DNA from 3 places in the Parabacteroides sp. AF21-43 genome. Region 2 is predicted to be linked to each of the others. Evidence: riboswitches for the same ligand, from Rfam matches in the RefSeq annotation. Region 2 holds a riboswitch; each other region holds the start of a gene.
What was found. A riboswitch is a leader RNA that binds a small molecule or an ion and turns the genes downstream of it on or off. The one in region 2 is predicted to bind cobalamin.

Region 1: linked by a shared signal. The riboswitch ahead of DWX84_RS03330 (sirohydrochlorin cobaltochelatase) and the one ahead of DWX84_RS10320 (TonB-dependent siderophore receptor) in region 2 are both predicted to bind cobalamin.
Region 3: linked by a shared signal. The riboswitch ahead of DWX84_RS00760 (porin family protein) and the one ahead of DWX84_RS10320 (TonB-dependent siderophore receptor) in region 2 are both predicted to bind cobalamin.

What each region holds. Positions count from the first base shown of each region.
Region 1 covers NZ_QTMG01000003.1:46,015-52,868, forward strand. Annotated here, with positions in the region: gene aspT (aspartate-alanine antiporter) at 1-1,387, opposite strand, end outside; cobalamin riboswitch at 1,474-1,671, shown strand; gene DWX84_RS03330 (sirohydrochlorin cobaltochelatase) at 1,799-2,716, shown strand; gene DWX84_RS03335 (TonB-dependent siderophore receptor) at 2,863-5,244, shown strand; gene DWX84_RS03340 (PepSY domain-containing protein) at 5,263-6,726, shown strand; gene cobJ (precorrin-3B C(17)-methyltransferase) at 6,783-6,854, shown strand, end outside.
Region 2 covers NZ_QTMG01000012.1:8,947-15,800, forward strand. Annotated here, with positions in the region: gene DWX84_RS10315 (putative transporter) at 6-1,688, shown strand; cobalamin riboswitch at 1,798-2,003, shown strand; gene DWX84_RS10320 (TonB-dependent siderophore receptor) at 2,041-4,044, shown strand; gene DWX84_RS10325 (DUF5074 domain-containing protein) at 4,065-5,429, shown strand; gene DWX84_RS10330 (ABC transporter substrate-binding protein) at 5,429-6,547, shown strand; gene DWX84_RS10335 (FAD-binding and (Fe-S)-binding domain-containing protein) at 6,611-6,854, shown strand, end outside.
Region 3 covers NZ_QTMG01000001.1:172,868-179,721, reverse strand. Annotated here, with positions in the region: gene DWX84_RS00775 (HD family phosphohydrolase) at 1-748, shown strand, start outside; gene DWX84_RS00770 (low molecular weight protein-tyrosine-phosphatase) at 855-1,364, opposite strand; gene priA (primosomal protein N') at 1,399-3,861, opposite strand; gene DWX84_RS00760 (porin family protein) at 3,949-4,557, opposite strand; cobalamin riboswitch at 4,849-5,052, opposite strand; gene coaW (type II pantothenate kinase) at 5,072-5,926, opposite strand; gene scpA (methylmalonyl-CoA mutase) at 6,056-6,854, opposite strand, start outside.

The sequences.
Region 1 (6,854 bases), on a different contig from region 2:
CGGCGATAAACATATTCAATCCCAAATTATTTAATATCCAGACGGAAGGCTCCGGAATACGCCCGAAGGTCGGATGCTTAGAACGAAGCCATCCAAAGACGAGCCCGGCTATCAAAGCACCTCCACTCGTACTTAGGCTAATCGGGACACCCCCGAAATGAATCGCGAGCGAACCTAAAATTCCCCCTAAGAAAATACCGATACCCACGAAAATCAAATCGGTCTGATTGGTTGGGCGATCGGGATATCCTAAAGCCGTCGCCGCTTTATTTACCTCTGATTTCATGCCTACCAATTCCAGCATATCACCGGAATCTATCACCGTAGCGGCCAAGACCGGGATATTGATACCCGCACGCCTTACGGACTTGATGCTAACACCATGCATGAACGATTGATTGCGTAAATAGCAGATCTTTTTCCCCACGTATTCCTTATGGATCACTAGTACGGGTAACGTCTCTGCCGGAAAATCGAGCAATTCAATGTCATTGACCTCGTCGCCAATCCAGTTCTCCTCTCCGATCACGAATTCCCGGCGACCGCTTAGGACAACCTCATTTCCGGTATGTAAAACCAAATCCGGTTTAACATCGGTTACTACATTATTAATACGGACACGCTCCACGAACAAATGCCGTCCCAATTGGTCTAAATACACCTCCAACTGCTTTACGCTTTTGCCATCCTTGAACCATTCATTACTAATCTTATAGGCCCGGAAAGTTACCGGACGGGCGGCAGGCATAAAGCCCGGTTGCTCGCTCTCGTCGTTATTTCCCATTTTAGCCTCTAGCTCTTTACACGCTTTTTTCACGTAGTCGAGTCCTCCTAAAAGACGTGGCCCGATATCACTCACTAACCATGCGGATCCTGCCGTACCGAAAATATAAGTTACCGCATAGGCCACGGGCATTACATTTACCATAGCACTTTTATCCGTATCGCTAATATTCATCTGTCCGATCGTATCTTCGGCAACTCCTAATACTGCCGACATCGTCTGGGAGCCCGCCAATAATCCTGCGGCCTCGCCTGCGTTATATCCCATAAGTTTCGCTAACAAAAAAGGAGCGATCAAACAAAATATACACATGACGGCGGCGAAAAGCATTTGAGGAAGACCTTCCTTTTTCAATCCCCGGAAGAACTGTGGCCCAACGCTATATCCTACAGCGAAGAGGAACATCAAGAAAAAGACGGACTTTAACGGTCCGCTTATATCGATTTTTAATTGCCCGATCAATACACCGACCAATAATACGCTGGTAACCGTTCCCAGCGTGAACTTCTTTATCTTAAACTTGCCAATCCAGAAACCGAGAGCTAAGGTTATGAAAATAGCTAGCTCCGGATAATGTTGAAGTAAATTAGTTATCCATTCCATATCTATTTATTTGATGTTAAACAAAAAAGATGCTATTGGAACAGGGATTCTTTGAAAGATGTTGTTACTTTTCGGGATTATTTATATAAATTTGCGACCGCTTAGGTGATAGAGTTTGTCTACCGACAACTCTATAAAAGGGAATCCGGTTAGAATCCGGAACAGTGCCCGCTACTGTGAAGCTCTTGAAAAGGAAAGCGTTCTGCTATGCCACTGTCTTAAGAAAGATGGGAAGGTTGCTTTCCGAGCCAGTCAGGAAACCTGCCAAGCGAAGTAATGATTAATTCCTCCCGGGGTCAGGAGTAATTAAGAGGATAGAAATATCACCTATATCTAAAAGATGTTGGAGACGTAATAATACGTTGTCTCCGTGGGATTGATATGTAATCTAATTATTAATATATTCATATGATGAGGAAACACTTACTATCTTTCTTCTTGCTGGTCATCAGCCTAGTTTGTCGTGCGCACGATGGCGAGAATTTTGTAGCATCCGATTTATTCGCCTCTTTACAACCGGGCGATAAGGCCGCTTTATTGATGGTACATTTTGGAACAACCCATGATGATACCCGTGCCTTGACAATCGACGCGATCAATCAAAAAGCGAAAGAAGCTTTCAAAGATGTTGAGTTGCGTGAGGCATGGACTTCTCGCATTGTAATGCGCCGCTTAAAAGCTCGTGGCGTAGAGAAACTGAACCCGATCGAGGCCTTGGAAAAATTAAAGACTGATGGTTATACACATGTCTTGATCCAATCCACGAATATAATCGAAGGTATCGAGATGGAATCCTTACGTAAGGATGTTGCCACCATGAAATCTTCTTTCAAGGAGATTCGTATCGGTAATCCTTTATTGTATACACCGGAGGATTATGAGGCGGTAATCGTCGCTATCACAAAAAATGGGGCGAAAGAAGGCGCTACTTTATTGGTAGGCCATGGCACTTATACTCCGGCGACGGCTCAATATGCCATGTTGGATTATATGTTGAAGGAGAAGGGATTCAAGGATTATTCCGTAGGAACCATCGAGGGCTATCCTACTTTTGATACGATGGTAGCCCAAGTAAAGGCCAATGGAACGAAGAAAGTCTTGTTGATGCCATTTATGTTTGTCGCCGGAGACCATGCGAAAAACGATATCGCCGGTGATTGGAAAGAGGAACTGGAAAAGAAAGGCTACGAGGTAAGCGTATTTATGGAAGGTCTGGGACAGAATCCGGATATTCAGAAGATCTTCATCGAACATGCCCGTTTCATGGCTAAACATAAGATGATCGATATCGTTGATAAGAAGAAAGCTTATGCGGTAGAGAAGGACTAAAAAAGTTCTCCAAATCTATGTTTTATTCCTTTCGGAAGAAAAAGTAATTCCTTCCGAAAGAAACTAAATTTTCATTCGAAGGAAAATGGAATTTCTTTCGAAAGGGATTTCACATGCATACAATAAACAGTTATAATGCTAAATATATGAAAAGAGTTTTGACAATCTTACCGTTGACAGCCTTATGTATCAGTACGATGCAGGCACAACACAAGAATGAGTACACGAATTTCGCCGATACGACATTCAATATTCAAGAAGTCGTAGCGACCGCCGCACGCAAGCCACGTCCACAAATCACGAAGTTGGACGTACCTATGAAATATCTTCCTATTTCAATTAATAGCATTACGGCGAGTAGTTTGGAGTTGCGAGGTATCCGTAATATCCAAGATGCGGTACGCTTTATGCCGGGCGTACGATTCCAGACATCTTATGGCGCATTTCAACAATTGTCGATCCGTGGTTTCGATCATTCTATCATGATGATAGACGGTATCCGCGATGAACGTTCGGCAATAAACAACTCTTATCCCGTACCCGATCTATCCTGTATCGAGTCTATTGAATTATTAAAGGGACCGGCTTCTGTACTTTACGGACATTCAGCCGTAGGTGGAACCTTGAATATCGTTCGTAAATCCCCGTCAGAGAAACAGAGCGTTAATGCTCGATTGGCCTACGGTAGTTACGAGAATAAAGAGGCGACACTTGGCATGGGCGGTAAATTGGTCGGTCCGGTCAATTATTACGCCAATGTCAACTTTTCCGATCAAGAGGGCTGGCGTGATAATGGCAACCGTCGCTTTTCCGGTTATCTGGCATTGCAAGCTAAAATGACGGAACGTGACATATTAGATGTTCGCGGAGGTTTTAACCGCGACTTCTATGGGACGGAGATCGGTCTTCCCGATTTAATGGCAAATGATGTATATAATGTGCAAACAGGACAGTTATATCTCCATAAAAATGAGATGCTACCGGGACTTGACCGTGAGGCTCGCTACAATAACGAGTCCGACTTTATGAAGAATCACGCATGGAACGTATCGACGCAATACACACATACTTTTTGGAACGGCGCGAAACTAACAGATCGCCTTTCTTACAATAACGACGATATCAACTATTTTGGGACGGAAGCCCTCGACTATCTCGAAAGTGATGATCCGATCTATGATCATTATTATATGAAAAACGGCCAGAAAAAATATATCTGTTTGGACAGTGTATATCTTTCTTTCCCGCTTCGCTTCTCCCATATAGCCAAGACGGTAGCCAATACGCTCGAGCTAAGCGGTAAATTCAGGACGGGTGAGATAAAGCATACGTATATGGGAGGTTACTCTTTCGTCGCCTTGAATCGTACCAGCTATTCGGGCTATAATTTAGGAGATGATGTTCAGGGTCCCGGCCTTTATTCGCATGTATCCGTTTATGATCCGCATAGCATGGGATATATGACCAGTAAATTCTCGAAAGCAACGGTTACGCATCATTATTCCAACAGCCTTTATCTTCAAGATATGGTTGAGTTCAACGAGCAATGGAAGGTATTAGCCGCTCTACGTTACGACTTTTTCCGTTATATGTCCGCCAGCGCTACAACTCCTACCGGACGACGTGAGTATGAGGAGCATTCAAGCTTCAATATGATAAAGAATAAGGCGTTGACTTATCGTTTCGGAGCGGTCTATCTGCCCCATCCGAATACATCCATTTATGCGTCTTTCGCCTCTTTCTTCAAGCCGATCCGTACGTTCTATCAAGATAACGTCATTTATGTAGGAGGTGATGGAAATCGTTTCGAGCCTGCTCGCAATGAGGAAGTATTTAAGCCGGAGAAAGGATACCAAGCCGAGGTGGGTCTTAAATATCAATTGAACAATATATTAAGCGCCAATGCCAGCTTGTTCTATATCCGGAAGATGAACAGTACGGCTACGTTGACCAACAACTATCAAGAGGAAGTAAACGGCGAGACTACCACGATGAGTGTAATCGGACAGGTGGGTGTACAAGATTCCAAAGGTTTTGATTTTGATGTCACTCTTTCTCCGGTAAGCACCTTAGCGCTGACGATCGGTTATGGATTGAACGACTCCAAGATCCGGGAGATGAAAGAAATAAAGGATCCGGAATTGATCGAGGCTATCTATGGCAATAACCCGGATGAGACAAAGCAACAATTGAATAGCCAAGAAGGAAACTGGCAGAGCAACGTACCGAACCAGACTTTCTACGCATACGGCAGTTATACCATCCCTCGGGGTGTCTTGAAGAATCTGGAATTTCACTTGAGTAGCAGTTATACCGGTAAAGTATACCGTAATACATCTAACAACTCTTGGTTCGATCCGTATTGGGTAACCGATTTCGGTATGTCTTATTTGTTGAACAACAATATTCACCTTACATTCAACTTGAATAACTTGTTTGACAACAATTATTATAACCAAGCGCTCGGACAACAGATGGTGCCAAGCATGCCTCGTAATTTCCAAGTGGCTATCTCCTATACATTATAATATATAGAACATACGCTCATGAATCTATTGACAAAGATCATGCAATTTATACACAGGATACTGGGCACGGCACTCAGTATCCTGTTCCTCGTTTGGTTCCTATCGGGATTGGTAATGATCTACCATACGTTCCCGCGAGCGGACCGGGCCGATAAACGGGCGAAGATGGATATTCTCTCTCCGGAGAATCTTCCTTCGTTAGACCAGATAGAGAAACGTTTACCGCAGAACGAGCGGATAAACCATGTTACCTTAAACAGCTATTTGGGACAAACTGTTTTTCATCTCCGGACGGAGAAAGGGAGCTATGATATTCCTGCCGACTCGACGGAAAGATTACCCGTAATCGACTGGAATCATATCCAACGTGTGGCATCACTATGGAATACCTCTTCCATAGCGAAGGTAGATTCCTTGTACACCTTGGACCAATGGATTCCATTCGGTCGTTTAAAAGAGGAATTTCCGATCTATAAATTCCATTTCGCCGATCCGGAACGACATGAATTATACATATCCTCTAAATCCGGGGAGGTTTTGCAATATACGGATAAAAACAGTCGTTTCTGGGCTTGGCTCGGGGCGATCCCTCATTGGGTCTATTTCACTTCCTTGCGGCAAGACGCTGAATTATGGATAAAGGTAGTTGTCTGGTTATCCGGAATCGGGTGCGTTATGTGTATCGCCGGGATCTATTTAGGAATACGGGATTTCCGGTTAGCGAGGAGACGTCATTTGATTTCCCCTTATAAGAAGTTCTGGTATAAATGGCATCATATTCTTGGGGTGTTATTCGGTTTATTCGTCCTCACCTTCTGCTTTAGTGGTATGATGTCTTTAGCTCGTGTACAGGATTGGGGGTTGAAAGCCAAGCTCGATATAAACCCGGTTCAAGAACTGCGGAAGATGGCTCCTTCCCCACTCGATTATCCGTTGGATTACAGGGCGGTCATACAAGCCTATCCCGGCCAGATCCGTCAATTGGAATGGAGTAGTTTTGGTGATATACCCTTTTACATCGTACAAACAGACACGAAGGATATTGTCGTGAACGCAAATAAGAGTGACGGGATATCTTTATTGAACCTGCGACCGGAAGAAATCCGTTCCGTATTGTCTCAGATACATGGTATCGGGACCACGGCTGATATCAAACTGTTGGATGCTTATGATACGTATTATATCTCACGAAAAAGGAATTTAGAACTCCCGGTCTGGAAAGTATCTATTCAAGACGTGGATAATAGTTGTTATTACATTAATCCCCGTAATGGACAATACCGTTATGTAAATACGCCGTCTCGTTGGAACCATTGGATGTATCCGGCATTGCATAGCTTGAATCTGAAATTCTTGGTAGATCATCCGGTCTTATGGAATATCGTGATGTGGGGAACCATGTTGGGAGGCACGTTCGTTTCCTTATCCGGTGTATGGCTTGCGATAAAATATATCAGGCGAAAAGCGAGAAGAAAGAAGTAAAGCCTGTATATTTGTATTATATTTATTGAGAACATTGTATTATAAAATAGATTTGAATGAATAAAGGCAAGATTATAGTCGCCGGAATCGGCCCCGGTAGCGAGGCCGATATAACGCCTGCGGTTTTG
Region 2 (6,854 bases):
TAGATATGGAATGGATTAATGAATTGTTATGGGGAGAAGGGGTAGGGCATTCTATCCTTTTGTTATCCGTTGTGATCGCTCTGGGGATCCAGCTTGGTAAACTGAAGCTATTCGGTATCTCTTTAGGGATTACCATGGTACTGTTTGTCGGGATCTTTCTCGGGCATTTCGGTTTTACGGCGAATCCGTCGGTCGTTCATTTTTTTAGAGAGTTTGGTTTGATCTTATTTGTTTACTCGGTAGGTATGCAAGTAGGCCCCGGATTTTTCTCTTCGTTTCGAAAGGGAGGGATCACGTTGAATATGCTTGCTTGCGGTATTGTTTTTCTAGGGGTGATTACTGCCTTGATTATACATTATATTACAGGCATTCCTATACCGACAATGGTAGGTATCTTATCCGGAGCAGTGACGAATACACCGGGATTGGGCGCTGCTCAACAGGCTTATTCAGATATGACGGGGATCTCGGATGAAACGATCGCTTTAGGATATGCGGTTGCCTATCCGTTAGGTGTGATCGGCATTATCTTGTCGATGATTTTTATCCGTTATGTTTTCCGTATCTCTTTTGCGAAGGAGACGGAACAATTGGAAGAAGAGACGGATACGGAATCGGGAGGAGAGGCTGTACCTATCTCTTTGGTGGTGAAGAATCCGGCGATTTTTGGTCGTAGCGTAAGTGAGCTATCTAAATTGTTGGAACACCGTGAATTTGTTATTTCCCGTATTTTACGTAACGATACGAATCGGATAGAGATCGTGGCGGGGAACACGGTATTGAATGGGGATGATAAGATTTTTGTTATTACCGCAGAGCATGACGTGGAGGCGATAAAGACTTTTATCGGTCAAGAAATACAGATGGATCGTAAGCAATGGATTCCGGCGGAAAGCCAGTTTATCAGCCGGCGTATTTTGGTTACCCGGTCTGAAATCAACGGTAAGCAATTAGGGGCTTTGCAGTTACGCCGTTTACATGGAATTAACGTGACTCGGATCAATCGTGCGGGGCTGGAGTTGGTAGCTACTCCTAATCTGGTCTTGCAAATAGGCGACCGGGTGACAGTGGTCGGTAGTGAATTGGCGGTGGAGAAAGTTGCCGAGACGCTGGGTAATTCAATGAAACGCTTGAATGAACCTAATTTGGTGACTATTTTTGTTGGTATAGTTTTGGGTATTATCGTGGGAAGTCTTCCTATTAGTTTTCCGGGTATTCCTCAACCGGTGAAATTAGGATTAGCGGGAGGTCCGTTGATCGTTGCGATATTGATAAGCCGGTTCGGTTATCGTTATAAATTGGTTACTTATACCACGCAAAGTTCTAATTTACTATTGAGGGAATTAGGAATCACCTTGTTTCTCGCCTGCGTGGGATTGAGTGCGGGTGAAGGTTTTGTCGATACGATAGTCAATAAGGGTGGTGTAGCTTGGATCGGTTATGGTTTTATAATAACGTTATTGCCTCTACTGATTATCGGTTGTGTGGGAAGGTATTTTTATAAACTGAATTATTTTACGTTGATGGGATTGATTGCGGGAAGTACGACCGATCCTCCTGCGTTAGCCTATTCCAATATGGCGGCAGGAAATGATGCGCCGGCGGTTGGATATGCGACGGTTTATCCATTGACCATGTTTTTGCGTGTGTTGACCGCACAGTTAATGATATTATTCTTTTATACATAGAATAAATATTTTGTTGTTAGTAATGTTTAGAAAAGTGTAAACTCCCTAGCCTTCCGCCGAAGTGATTCGCCGGGGGGCTTTTTTGTTGCTAATCAAAAAGTAAACATGTATCTTTGCGGCCAATCAAGGTGTAGATGTTATCGATTCCGATAATAATCAGTAAAAGGGAATCCGGTGCGAGTCCGGAGCTGTACCCGTAGCTGTAAGTCCTTGGAGCCCCGGCAAATCTTGTTGCCACTGCCTATCGGATAGGCGGGAAGGTAGCCGACAGAGGGTGGACGAGCCAGAAAACCTGCCATGATTTTGTTATGCGACGTTTCGGGTGAAGACGTTGGTAAACCTAAGAATTATTATGCGAGATTTATATCTTATAAGATGTCTGTGCGTTTTTAGCGTATGGTTATTTTCTTTGGGTGTCGCTTTCGGTCAACAGATCGATACGACGGCCTATCACGAGCTTTCCGGGGTGGAAGTAGTGGAGAAGGTACGTCCGTCGGTCACCCGTGAAGGTACGCCTTTGCAAATTATGGACCGGGCGGGAATCGATCGCTTGGGAGTACAAGACCTATCCGAGGCCGTGAAACGCTTCTCGGGAGTTACAGTACAGGATTATGGGGGGATCGGAGGATTGAAAACGGTCTCGGTACGTAGCTTGGGAGCGAAGCATACCGCCGTCAGTTACGATGGGGTGACGATTACGGATGCGCAAAGCGGGCAAGTCGATATCAGCCGTTTCTCGTTGGATAACGTGGAGATGGTTTCCTTATCGATCGGACAATCGGATGACATCTTCCAAACGGCAAGGGTGTATGCCTCGGCAGGAGCCTTGAATATACAAACCGGAAAGCCCACGTTTAAAGACAAATCGTTTCATACTTATCTTAAGGTTAAGGGAGGTTCCTTCGGGCTTTTTAATCCCGTGCTGCATTATGATCAAAAATTAGGAAAGCGTTGGAGCGCATCCTTACATGGTGATTTCGTGCGTGCGGATGGGCAATATCCCTATACATTGATTAATGGGGAATTGGAGACGAGAGAGAAGCGTAGAAATAGCGATATCCATGCTTACCATTTGGAAGGTAATCTATTCGGCGATTTTGGAAGGGGAGGCGAACTTTCCTTTAAGGCGTACTATTTTGATTCGGAGCGGGGGCTTCCCGGTTCTGTTAATTTATATAACAAGAACACTTCTGAACGATTATGGGATAATAACTTTTTCGTGCAATCGGGGTATAAGAATGTTCTTAATGAGAAATTTACGCTACGGGCCATGGCTAAGTATAATTATGCTTTTACTCGTTATTTAGATATAAATGATAAATATGCTGCGGGCGAACAAGTCGATTTGAATACACAGAATGAGTATTATGGCTCTGTAGGTTTGCTGTATACTCCTATAAAGTATGTATCGGCGACGTTGACTACGGATTTAACTCGCTCTATGCTGGACAATAATTTTGTGAACGGCCCTAATCCAAAGCGAATGGCCTCTCAATCAGTACTAGCGGTGCAATATAAGAACAGTCGATTCACGGCTACCGCTAGTTTATTGGGAACATATATCACTGATAAAGTGGAGCAAGGGGAAAAACCGGATGATAAGAGGCGTTTATCCCCGGCTGTAAGTTTGTCTTGGCGGCCATTCTCGGAAAGTACTTTGCGGATACGTGCCTCTTACAAAGATATATTCCGGGTTCCTACATTTACGGACTTGTATTACCTCCGTATGGGAAATACAAATTTGAAACCGGAAGAAACTTCCCAATATAATGTAGGGGTAACATGGAGTTCTTCCTGTGGGGATTGGCTGCGGCATTTCAGTATTTCGGCGGATGGATATTATAATACGGTGAAAGATAAGATCGTGGCTTTACCTACCATGTATGTTTGGAAGATGATGAATATGGGCGAAGTGGATATTAAAGGGGTAGATGTAAATTTATCTACACAATTCCGATTGCCCTTACGAATGAGCTTGCTTTTGGCTTCCACTTATTCTTTTCAATACGCGGTTGATGTGACAGATCCGGAAGCTAAGAATTATAAGGATCAGATTCCTTATACACCTCGTCATTCAGGCACGGTTTCCGTAACCTTGGAAAATCCATGGGTAAATGTCTCTTATATACTGACTGCGGTTGGTGATCGTTATGCATTGCCGCAAAATATAGATCGGAACAGGATTGATTCTTATATAGAACAGAGTATTTCTATAAATCGAGATTTTCGTTTTCGATATTTCGGTTTGCGTTTGCAAGGTGAATTGTTAAATCTTGCGAACGTGAATTATGATGTTATTCAGTATTATCCCATGCCGGGCCGTTCTTGGCGTTTAAGTATTTGTTTATCCTATTAGTAAACTATAAAAGTAAAGTAATGAAAAAGAAGAATTTAGTTTGTGTCTCTGCCTTGTGTGCATTGATGTCTTTCTCGTTTGTCAGCTGTGATGATGACAATGAGCCTTCACTGAACATACCAAATGTATCTGTAACTAATGTCAGTTTTACGGATGAGAATCCGGAAGCTTTAAAAGTTAGTGGAACCTTAAATTGGACAGCTCCGTCTTCTGTTGACAATGTAACAAAGTACGTGATTTATGGTTCCTCTGATGGAACCGCTAAAGATATGAAAATTGCGGAGGTAGAAGTTGGAACACATTCATATGCTATTACGGATGTCGTAAATATAGGCTATTTATTAGTTATAGCCGCAAATGCGGAAGGTGAGTCTTCTGTTTATGCTTCCGTAAGAGTTATTGATTTTGTGAAGGATAGTTCTTTCATGGCTTTATATTTCTTGAATTCGGGCAATATGGGAAATAACAACTCTTCTTTATATATGTACGACATAGAAAAGGATGAGGTTGTCCCCGATTATTTCTTGGCTCAAAATGGCAGGGGGCTGGGAGATACGGCACAGGATATGATCGTGTATGGCGATAAGATGTATATCGCGGTATATGGAGAGTCTACGATAGAAGTGACAGATCTGAAGGCAAAATCCATTAAGCAAGTCAAGACAGAGGGGCAGCCCCGTTATATGGTATCAGAGGGTGGAAAAGTCTATATTAGCTATTATAATGGATATGTCGCTCGTTTGGATACCGCATCCTTGGAGGTTGAGGCGAAAGTAAAGGTCGGACGGAATCCGGAACAATTGGCGGTATCTTCTAATAAATTGTTTGTCTCAAACTCCGGAGGTATGGATTACAGTACCGAGGTTGGGTATGATAAAACGGTATCAGTGGTTGATCTGTCTACTTTTACAGAGATAAAGAAGTTGGATGTAGTATTGAATCCCACACGGATACAGGCGGATGAGCAAGGAAATGTATATGTGGTTTCTATGGGTAACTATGCGGATATACCCAATACGGTACAAAAGATAAATACGGAGACTTATGAGGTTACTTCCCTTACGAATTGTCCAAACGCAACGGAGATGGCCTATGAGGATGGCAAGCTATTTCTGTTCTATGCGCAATGGGGAATGTCTAGCCCTGCATTTTTAACATTTGATACAAAGAGCCAATCTGCGGGAACGAGCTTTATTACAGATGGAACCTCAATACAATCCCCTTATTCAATCAGTGCCGTGGGTGGAAATGTCTATGTCGCAGAGTCTGATTATAAGAATAATGGCGATATCTATTGTTTCGGAGGTGACGGTAAATTGTTCAAGAAGTTTGAGGCCGGTTTAAATCCCATGAAAGTAGTCCTCGCTCAAAAAGATAATATCTAATGCGATTACTGATTCTCTTAGGGTTCGCTTTCTGGATGGTGGCATGTACGCCATCCGGAAAGCAAACTTCTTCCAAGGAAGCTCTTTCCTCTGATAGTATTCAATATGCCCAAGGTTTCACGGTTCAGCGCTTTGATACCTATACAATGGTGGAAGTTCGTGATCCGTGGGATAGTACCCGTCTGCTTCAACGCTATTTATTGGTAGACCGGACAAAGTCGGTTCCCGGCGGATTACTCAAAGGGACGATCGTGAAGGTCCCGGTAAAAGATATTGTGGTTTATACTTCTGTCCATGCGGCTATTATTGATCAATTGCACGAAATCAATAAGGTTATAGGTGTTTGTGAGCCTCGTTATATGGATACTCCTGCCATACAAGAGGGTATACAGGCCGGAAGAATCGCTGATTTAGGTGAGGCTACCTCTCCGAATATAGAAAAAATGATAGAGATCGGCGCGGAACTAGTGATCGCTTCCCCGTTCCAGAACAGTAGTTATGGGCCTGTCGAGAAGATAGGGATACCCATTATCGAAGGAGCCGACTATATGGAGGCATTTCCTTTGGGGCGTACGGAGTGGATTCGCTTTTATGGTTTGCTATTCGGAAAGGAAGAGATGGCCGATTCTATATTTAAAGAAACAGAGCAAGCCTATTTGTCTCTAAAGGACTTAACCGCAAATATAGATAATCGTCCTACTGTTTTGTCGGAGAAAAAGTTCGGCTCTTCGTGGTATGTACCATCCGGAGATAGTTATATGGCTCATCTTATCGAGGACGCCGGAGCTGATTATATGTTTAAGGATTTACCGGGTGCCGGAAGTACCCCCTTAGCGTTTGAGACCGTGTTTGATAAAGCGATCCATGCGGATATTTGGCTTGTTAAATATAATCAGTCTTCTGAGATGACCTATAACGATTTACGCTCCGAATATACTCCTTACGAGAATTTCGACGCTTTTAAAAAAAAACGGATTTATACCTGTAATACAGGTGCAGTTCCTTATTACGAGGAATTCCCTATACATCCGGAATATTTATTGAAAGATTTAATCTGGATTTTCCATCCGGAGCTAGTATTCGGGTATTCTCCCCGTTATTTTAGAGAAATGCCCTGATTGTCTTAAAGGTTTCATATCTTTGTTGAAATGTCGTTTCTAGACAAATAAAGGTATTAGACTATGAAGATAAAAAAGGTATATGCTGATGCTTTAACTACATTAGCGAAGGGAACAGATGCCGGGATTTACAGGTTGAATCCCAAACGAGTTGAAATCGTGAGTCGTGAGCAAGATGTAAAACGTGTTCTTGCTGAATGTGAGAAGACTGGTAAATCTGTAACCTTTAAAGCTGGGGGGACCTCTTTATCCGGCCAGACTATTACAGATTCTGTATTGATGGAAATCAGTCCTGACTATGGAAAGG
Region 3 (6,854 bases), on a different contig from region 2:
CGTATTGGTATATATGCTGGAGAAGACGTTCGGCTACGTATCGGACATCACCTTGGTGGAACTGTCCAACATCAACAACCCGATCTTGAAAAAGCTTAGCGAGACTTGCCCGGGCACGTTCCAGCACTCCTTGCAGGTATCCATCCTCGCTTCCGAGGCGGCCGCCAAGATCGGCGCCAACGCCCAACTGGTACGTACCGGCGCCCTTTATCACGACATCGGGAAGATGAGCAACCCCGTCTTCTTCACCGAGAACCAATCGAGCGTGAACCCGCATAACCAGTTATCGTTCGACCAAAGCGCGCAGATCATCATCAGCCACGTCACCGAGGGCGTGAAGATCGCCGAGAAGGCCCTGTTACCCAAGGCGGTTATCAGCTTCATCCGTACGCACCACGGGCGTGGCAAGGCGAAGTATTTTTACAACTCTTTCAAGAACCAATACCCGGACAAGCCGATTAACGACGAGCTATTCACCTACCCCGGCCCGAATCCCTTCTCGAAGGAGACCGCCGTACTGATGATGGCCGATTCCGTGGAAGCCGCCTCCCGCAGCTTGAAGGAACATACCGAAGAGAGTATCAGCGCCTTGGTGAACAAGATCATCGACGGGCAGATCGCCGACGGCTTGCTAAAGAGCGCTCCGCTGACCTTCAAGGACGTGGAGACCATAAAGAGCGTATTCGTAGACAAACTGAAAACCATGTTCCATACCCGAATCAGCTATCCGGACTTGAAAAAACAATAATTATCAAGCAGATAGGCATACAGCCATCGGCACAGAACCATAATGCCTATTGTAAGGTTCTTATAATCGCAGTTATAAGCATCTTACAATGGGCATTCTAGCAACCTTACGATGGGCATCGTAATAATCGGCAATATTCCAACAACCCGGCGCAAGCGTCTTCCAATAGATCCAAGACCAGCTCGAAGCCCTCGGCACCGCTATAATAAGGATCCGGGACGTGATCGTACAACTTATTCCGGGAGAACTCGGTCATCCGATGTATCTTAGCGACGGATTCCAGATCGGGAGCCATCCGTTTCAAGTCCGTTATATTTTGGTCGTCCATGCCGATAATCAAATCGAAGTCATGGAAGTCCCACTGACGTACCGGACGGGAGATCGAATCCAACACATATCCCCTACGGGCCGCATGCGCCCGCATCCGTGAATCCGCCCGGTCTCCTTCATGATACCCGGTGATCCCGGCGGAATCGATCTCAATCCGATCTCCCAATCCCGCATCCTTCACCAACCTCTTCATTACTGCCTCCGCCGACGGAGAGCGACATATATTCCCCAAGCACACAAACAACAACCGTACCTTCTCCTCCTTCATCACTAAGCTCCTTTCCATTAATTTTCAATTTTCAATTCTCCATTTTCAATTCTCAAGCCGGGTCCACATCATAATGAACCAGCAACTGCTTAAACGGTACATATCCTTGCATCTCAGTATGAATACCCTCCAATATCTCACGAAGCGGAGCGATCCCGGCGGATATCTCGATCTTCAAGACGATCTTCTTGATATGAAGCGTCTGTACCCGAGTGATAGGCGGCGTAACCGGCCCCAACACCCGCTCACCCAAACGAGCACGAAGTTTCTCGGCGTATAAAGCAGACATTTCCTGCAAAGCCTCCTCATTCCGACTCCGAAGGATCAAGACGATCAAACGGTAGTAAGGCGGGTAACGGAACATACTACGCTCGCTCAATTGCAAGCTCACCATTTCCTTATAAGCAAAATGCTGCACCATACGGATCAAAGGATGCTCCGGCTGAGTAGTCTGCAAGATCACCGTACCCCGCTTATCCCGTCGTCCGGCACGTCCGCTAACCTGTACCATCAATTGATAAGCCCGCTCGTGCGCCCGGAAGTCAGGGAAATTCATCAGGCTATCGGCACTCAGGATTCCGACCACGCTGACATTCCCGAAATCCAATCCCTTCGACAACATCTGGGTACCAATCAAGATTTGTGTCTTCCCCTTCTCGAAATCCGAGATGATCCGCTCGTAAGCCGTGCGGGTACGGGCCGTATCGAAATCCAGCCGCTCCACCTTCGCCGCTGGGAATTGCCCAGCGATCTCCTCCTCTACCTTCTCCGTACCGAAGCCTTGCATCTTGAACTCCGTCCCCTTACACTCGGGACATACCTGCGGCAAGCGGTAGGTATAACCGCAATAATGGCAAACCAGCTGATTATGCGCCTTGTGGTAGGTAAGGCTAACGTCGCAATTCACGCAACGAGGCACCCACCCGCACCCTCGGCACTCGATCATCGGGGCGAATCCCCGGCGGTTCTGGAATAGGATCGCCTGCTCGCCCCGGGATAGGGCCTCCCGCACCTTCTCCACCAACAGAGGGGAGAAAAGGGTATCTTTCATGATCTTCTTGCGCTTTAGCTCCTTCACGTCCACCGTAATAATCTCCGGCATCAAGCAATCACCGTAGCGGGTAGATAACTCAACCAGACCGTATTTCCCCGCCGTAGCGTTGAAATAAGAATCGATGGAGGGGGTGGCGGAACCCAATAAGGTCTTACCGCCGTGCATACCCGCCAAGACGATGGCAGCGTTACGGGCATGGTAACGGGGTGCCGGGTCCTGCTGCTTATACGTATTCTCATGCTCCTCGTCCACGATAATCAAGCCCAAGTCCTTAAACGGAAGGAAGAGGGACGAACGGACCCCCAATACCAGCATAGGCTCGTCGTTATGCAATAGCTTATTCCAAACTTCCACCCGCTCGTTATCCGAGAACTTAGAGTGGTAGACCAATAGCTTATCCCCGAATAATTTCGCCAGCCGTTCCGTGATCTGGGTCGTGATAGCGATCTCCGGCAACATATATAAAACCTGCCGCCCCAGCCGCAAGACCTCATGGATCAAACGGACGTATATCTCGGTCTTACCACTGGAAGTCACGCCATGAAGCAAGCAGACCTCCTTCGTCTTGAAAGCCTCATGGATCTCTCCATAGGCTTTCTCTTGCGCCGGACTGAGCGGATTCGGCTCTTGCAAGCGGCAGACAGATACTTGCAAACGACCCACCTCTTTCTCGTAACTCTCCAAGATACCCCGTTTCAGCAGCCCCTCCAATACCGCAGAGGTATAACCACTGCGTTCCAATAGCTCTTTCTTGGAAAGCTCCTTCGATAAAGCGGGATTCAAGGTATGGCTTAAATCCAAGAAGCTGACCAGCAGAAGCTCTTGCTTCTTCGCTCGTTTCAAATCCTCGAACACCGCCTGTAATTTCGTCTCATCCCGGTAAGCCTCGGCCAAACGGATAAACGCCTGTGTCTTGGGAACGAATCCTCGCTTTAGCTCCTCGCTCACCTCGACCGCCCCTTTCACCATCAAGGAAGAGACGATCGGGACAACATTTCGAAGACCGGTCTTCTTCTCCAACTCCGAGATCGTCAATTTCAAAACCCCGCTAAAAGCATCCAGTACCGCTTGCTCGTTCGGGCGCAAGGGGGCGGTGGCCTCGAAATCCTCATTATAAGTAACCGCCGTCTCGCTTTCCAACTTTAAGCCGGAAGGCAAGGCCGCCTTATACACGTCGCCCAGCTTACATATATAATAAGAAGATATCCATTTCCAGAAACGGAGTTGCGGACGGCGGAGCACCGGCGTGGCATCCAGCAAAGCGTAGATCTCCTTCGTCTCAAAATCGGATACCGGTTCCCGGTCGTGTACCTCCATGACGATAGCCGTATAATATCGTTTCTTCCCGAAATGCACGATCACCCGGCAACCGGGAGTCACGGCTCTCTCCAGATCTTCGGGTATCCGATAGGTATAGCTATTCTCCAAAGGAAGGGGAAGTATGACGTCCGCGTATTTCATTCAAACAGGTGTTTCATTACGAGCCCAAAAATAACAAAAAAGGCCGGACTTCTAAAGCCCAGCCTCTCTCATTTTATTTTCACCTATTTAGAACAAGATCGCTGCCGTGATAGACCATCCACGGTTCTTTCCGGCACCGTCGGAGAGGTTCACCTTCTCAATACTATAGTTATCAGTCAGTCCCAGACCATAATTGAAACCCACCTGCAAGTGACTGATCAGCTCCACGCCGGCACCGAAGTTAAGACCTGCGCTGAAATTCTTCGCCTTCACCTGATCCGCTACGGAACCCGGGATATCCCAAAACTTATCACCGCCTACACGGAAACCGATATACGGACCGGCTGCCAGATACGCCTTGACGATCGGTAAGCCGAATTTCCATTTCAAGTTGACCGGAACATCGATATAATCCGTCTTCATCGAAGTCTTCACCCCGCCAGCCGAGGTCGTTTCCAAACCTTTTTGCGAATACAACACTGCCGCATCGATCCCGACACCGACCAACGGTAAGGTCGTCTCGATCATCGGACCCACTTGGAAGCCGGTTACGTTATCCGCTTTCAACACGTCCGAGTTGAAATGAACAGACGATATATTCACACCTCCCTTGATACCGAATTTAAGCTGAGCGTTCGCCGGAAGCGCCATCAACGCTAGCAAGGCAACCATAACAAGTCCCACAATTTTCTTCATATTCATACTTCTTTTGTTAATTACTCGTTGCAAATAAACGCACTTTTCTAATAATAAACAAATATTCTCTATAGAGTGTTCACGGAATACCCCAGTCCTTTAAACGCAAAGAAAGCATGCATCTTACACACGGAGCTCATCCCGTCGGTCAGATTCATGCTTCTTTCCCTAATTATTATGGCAAAATAATTATCCGAAACCATGAGACGACTTGATAAGAAAACCTTGGATAAAGAATAGTAAAAACCGGATACGGTTCTTGCGTTCTCTTCCGGCCTTTCCTCGAAGCCGTCGAAAATATACACGCCTTGCAGGTCTTCTGACTTACTTCCGGTCTTAAGCGCCTTCCCATTCACTTGAATGAACAGTGGCAACAGTATTGCTCAACCCGTTTATGAAGCTTACAGCAGCGGGACTGTCCGGGATTCTCACCCGATTCCCTTTTAATCCCTATCCGGCGATTGCCGAAAGGGAACAAAGCATGTAGCAAAGATACATAAAGTTTTGATGTAGCCTAACACTTTCCACAAAAAATATCCTTATATTCCCGGTTCCTGATATAGCATAAAGCCGCCCCGATAGCCGTGCGATATTCGGCATACTCCGGTATCTTGAAATGGACATCGCACATCTCCTCCAGACGGGGGAAAATATCCGGGCATTGTGGCAAGCGAGTCAGGTTACCGATCAATACGATATTCTTGATATCGCCATTTAACGAGGCGAAAACAGCTCCTTGTCCGATGGTCTGCAAGACCATATGAACGATACCGAGAGCGATATCCTCAACCTTAGCGTTCGCGTCCGCTTTTCCGAAAATAGAGGCTGTCACGTCCAGCGGCAGGCCGGGTAGCGGATGCGGCGTAATATCCCGGATATGCAAGTCGATATCATTCAAGGAACCGTGCTCGGCCAAAGACGCTATTTGGTGAAAGTCATGCGTTTTCAATAATAGCTTAGACAAGCCGAGGATTGTTCCGCCACCGATACCCAATCCCCCGATATGCTCGATCGTGGAGCCTTGTACCTTGACAAAGGAGGTACCCGTTCCCATGCTGACCACCAATAGACTGTCCAGTCCCGTATTATATTGCGCCCCTAGCCCATTCGCAAGGAACTCATCCGTCTTCGCAGTTGGTAAGCCATATAAAGGTTGATCGATATAGGCGCTACCTACACCCGTCAAGATCACTTTCTCTATATTCGAGAGCGAGATGTTATTATCATAAATATACTTACCGAAGGCTCCGAATAAAGAGGTTACCGGATCGGTAGCTTTCACGAACATCGGGTTCTTGATCTTCTTATCCTCCACGCCGACGATCTTGGTCGTGCTACCTCCCACATCTATACCTATAACGATTCCCATGATTCTTTCCCTTTTTAATTGAATAATCGCTACAAAAGTACATAAACCCGCATACAATACTAAAAAAGGCCGGACAAAATCAATTGTCCAGCCTCTCTTTATTTAAAAACCGTAAGGTCTAAACTCTATTTATTCGCCTAACAAGATCTCAAGGATCTGGCAAGCTGCCTTCGATACGGAAGTACCCGGGCCAAAGATAGCGGCAACGCCAGCCTTATACAAGAAGTCATAGTCTTGAGCCGGGATTACACCTCCAGCAATAACGATGATGTCCTCACGACCTAGTTTCTTCAACTCCTCGATAACCTGCGGAACCAACGTCTTATGACCAGCGGCCAAAGAAGAAACGCCCATTACGTGAACGTCGTTCTCCACAGCTTGACGGGCAGCCTCGGCCGGAGTCTGGAACAACGGTCCCATATCTACGTCGAAACCACAGTCCGCATAACCAGTAGCGACAACCTTAGCGCCACGGTCGTGTCCGTCCTGACCCATCTTAGCGATCATGATACGAGGCTGACGGCCTTCTTTCTTAGCGAATTGCTCGCAAAGCTCGCAAGCTTTCTGGAAGTCTGCGTCTTTCTTAGTTTCTGATGAATACACGCCTGAAATAGTTCTAATGATTGCTTTATAACGACCTACAACCACCTCGCAAGCATCGGAGATCTCTCCCAATGACGCACGCAAGCCAGCAGCCTTAACAGCCAACTCTAATAAGTTGCCCTTCTTCGTCTTCACGCACTCCGTGATATCAGCCAAAGCTTTTTGAACAGCGGCTTCGTCACGGTTAGCACGCAACTCCTTCAAAGCGGCGATCTGCTCGTTACGTACGGCTGTATTATCGATCTCAAGGATATCGATCGGATCTTCCTTCGGCAAACGATATTTGTTAACACCAACGATGGTCTGAACACCAGAGTCGATACGA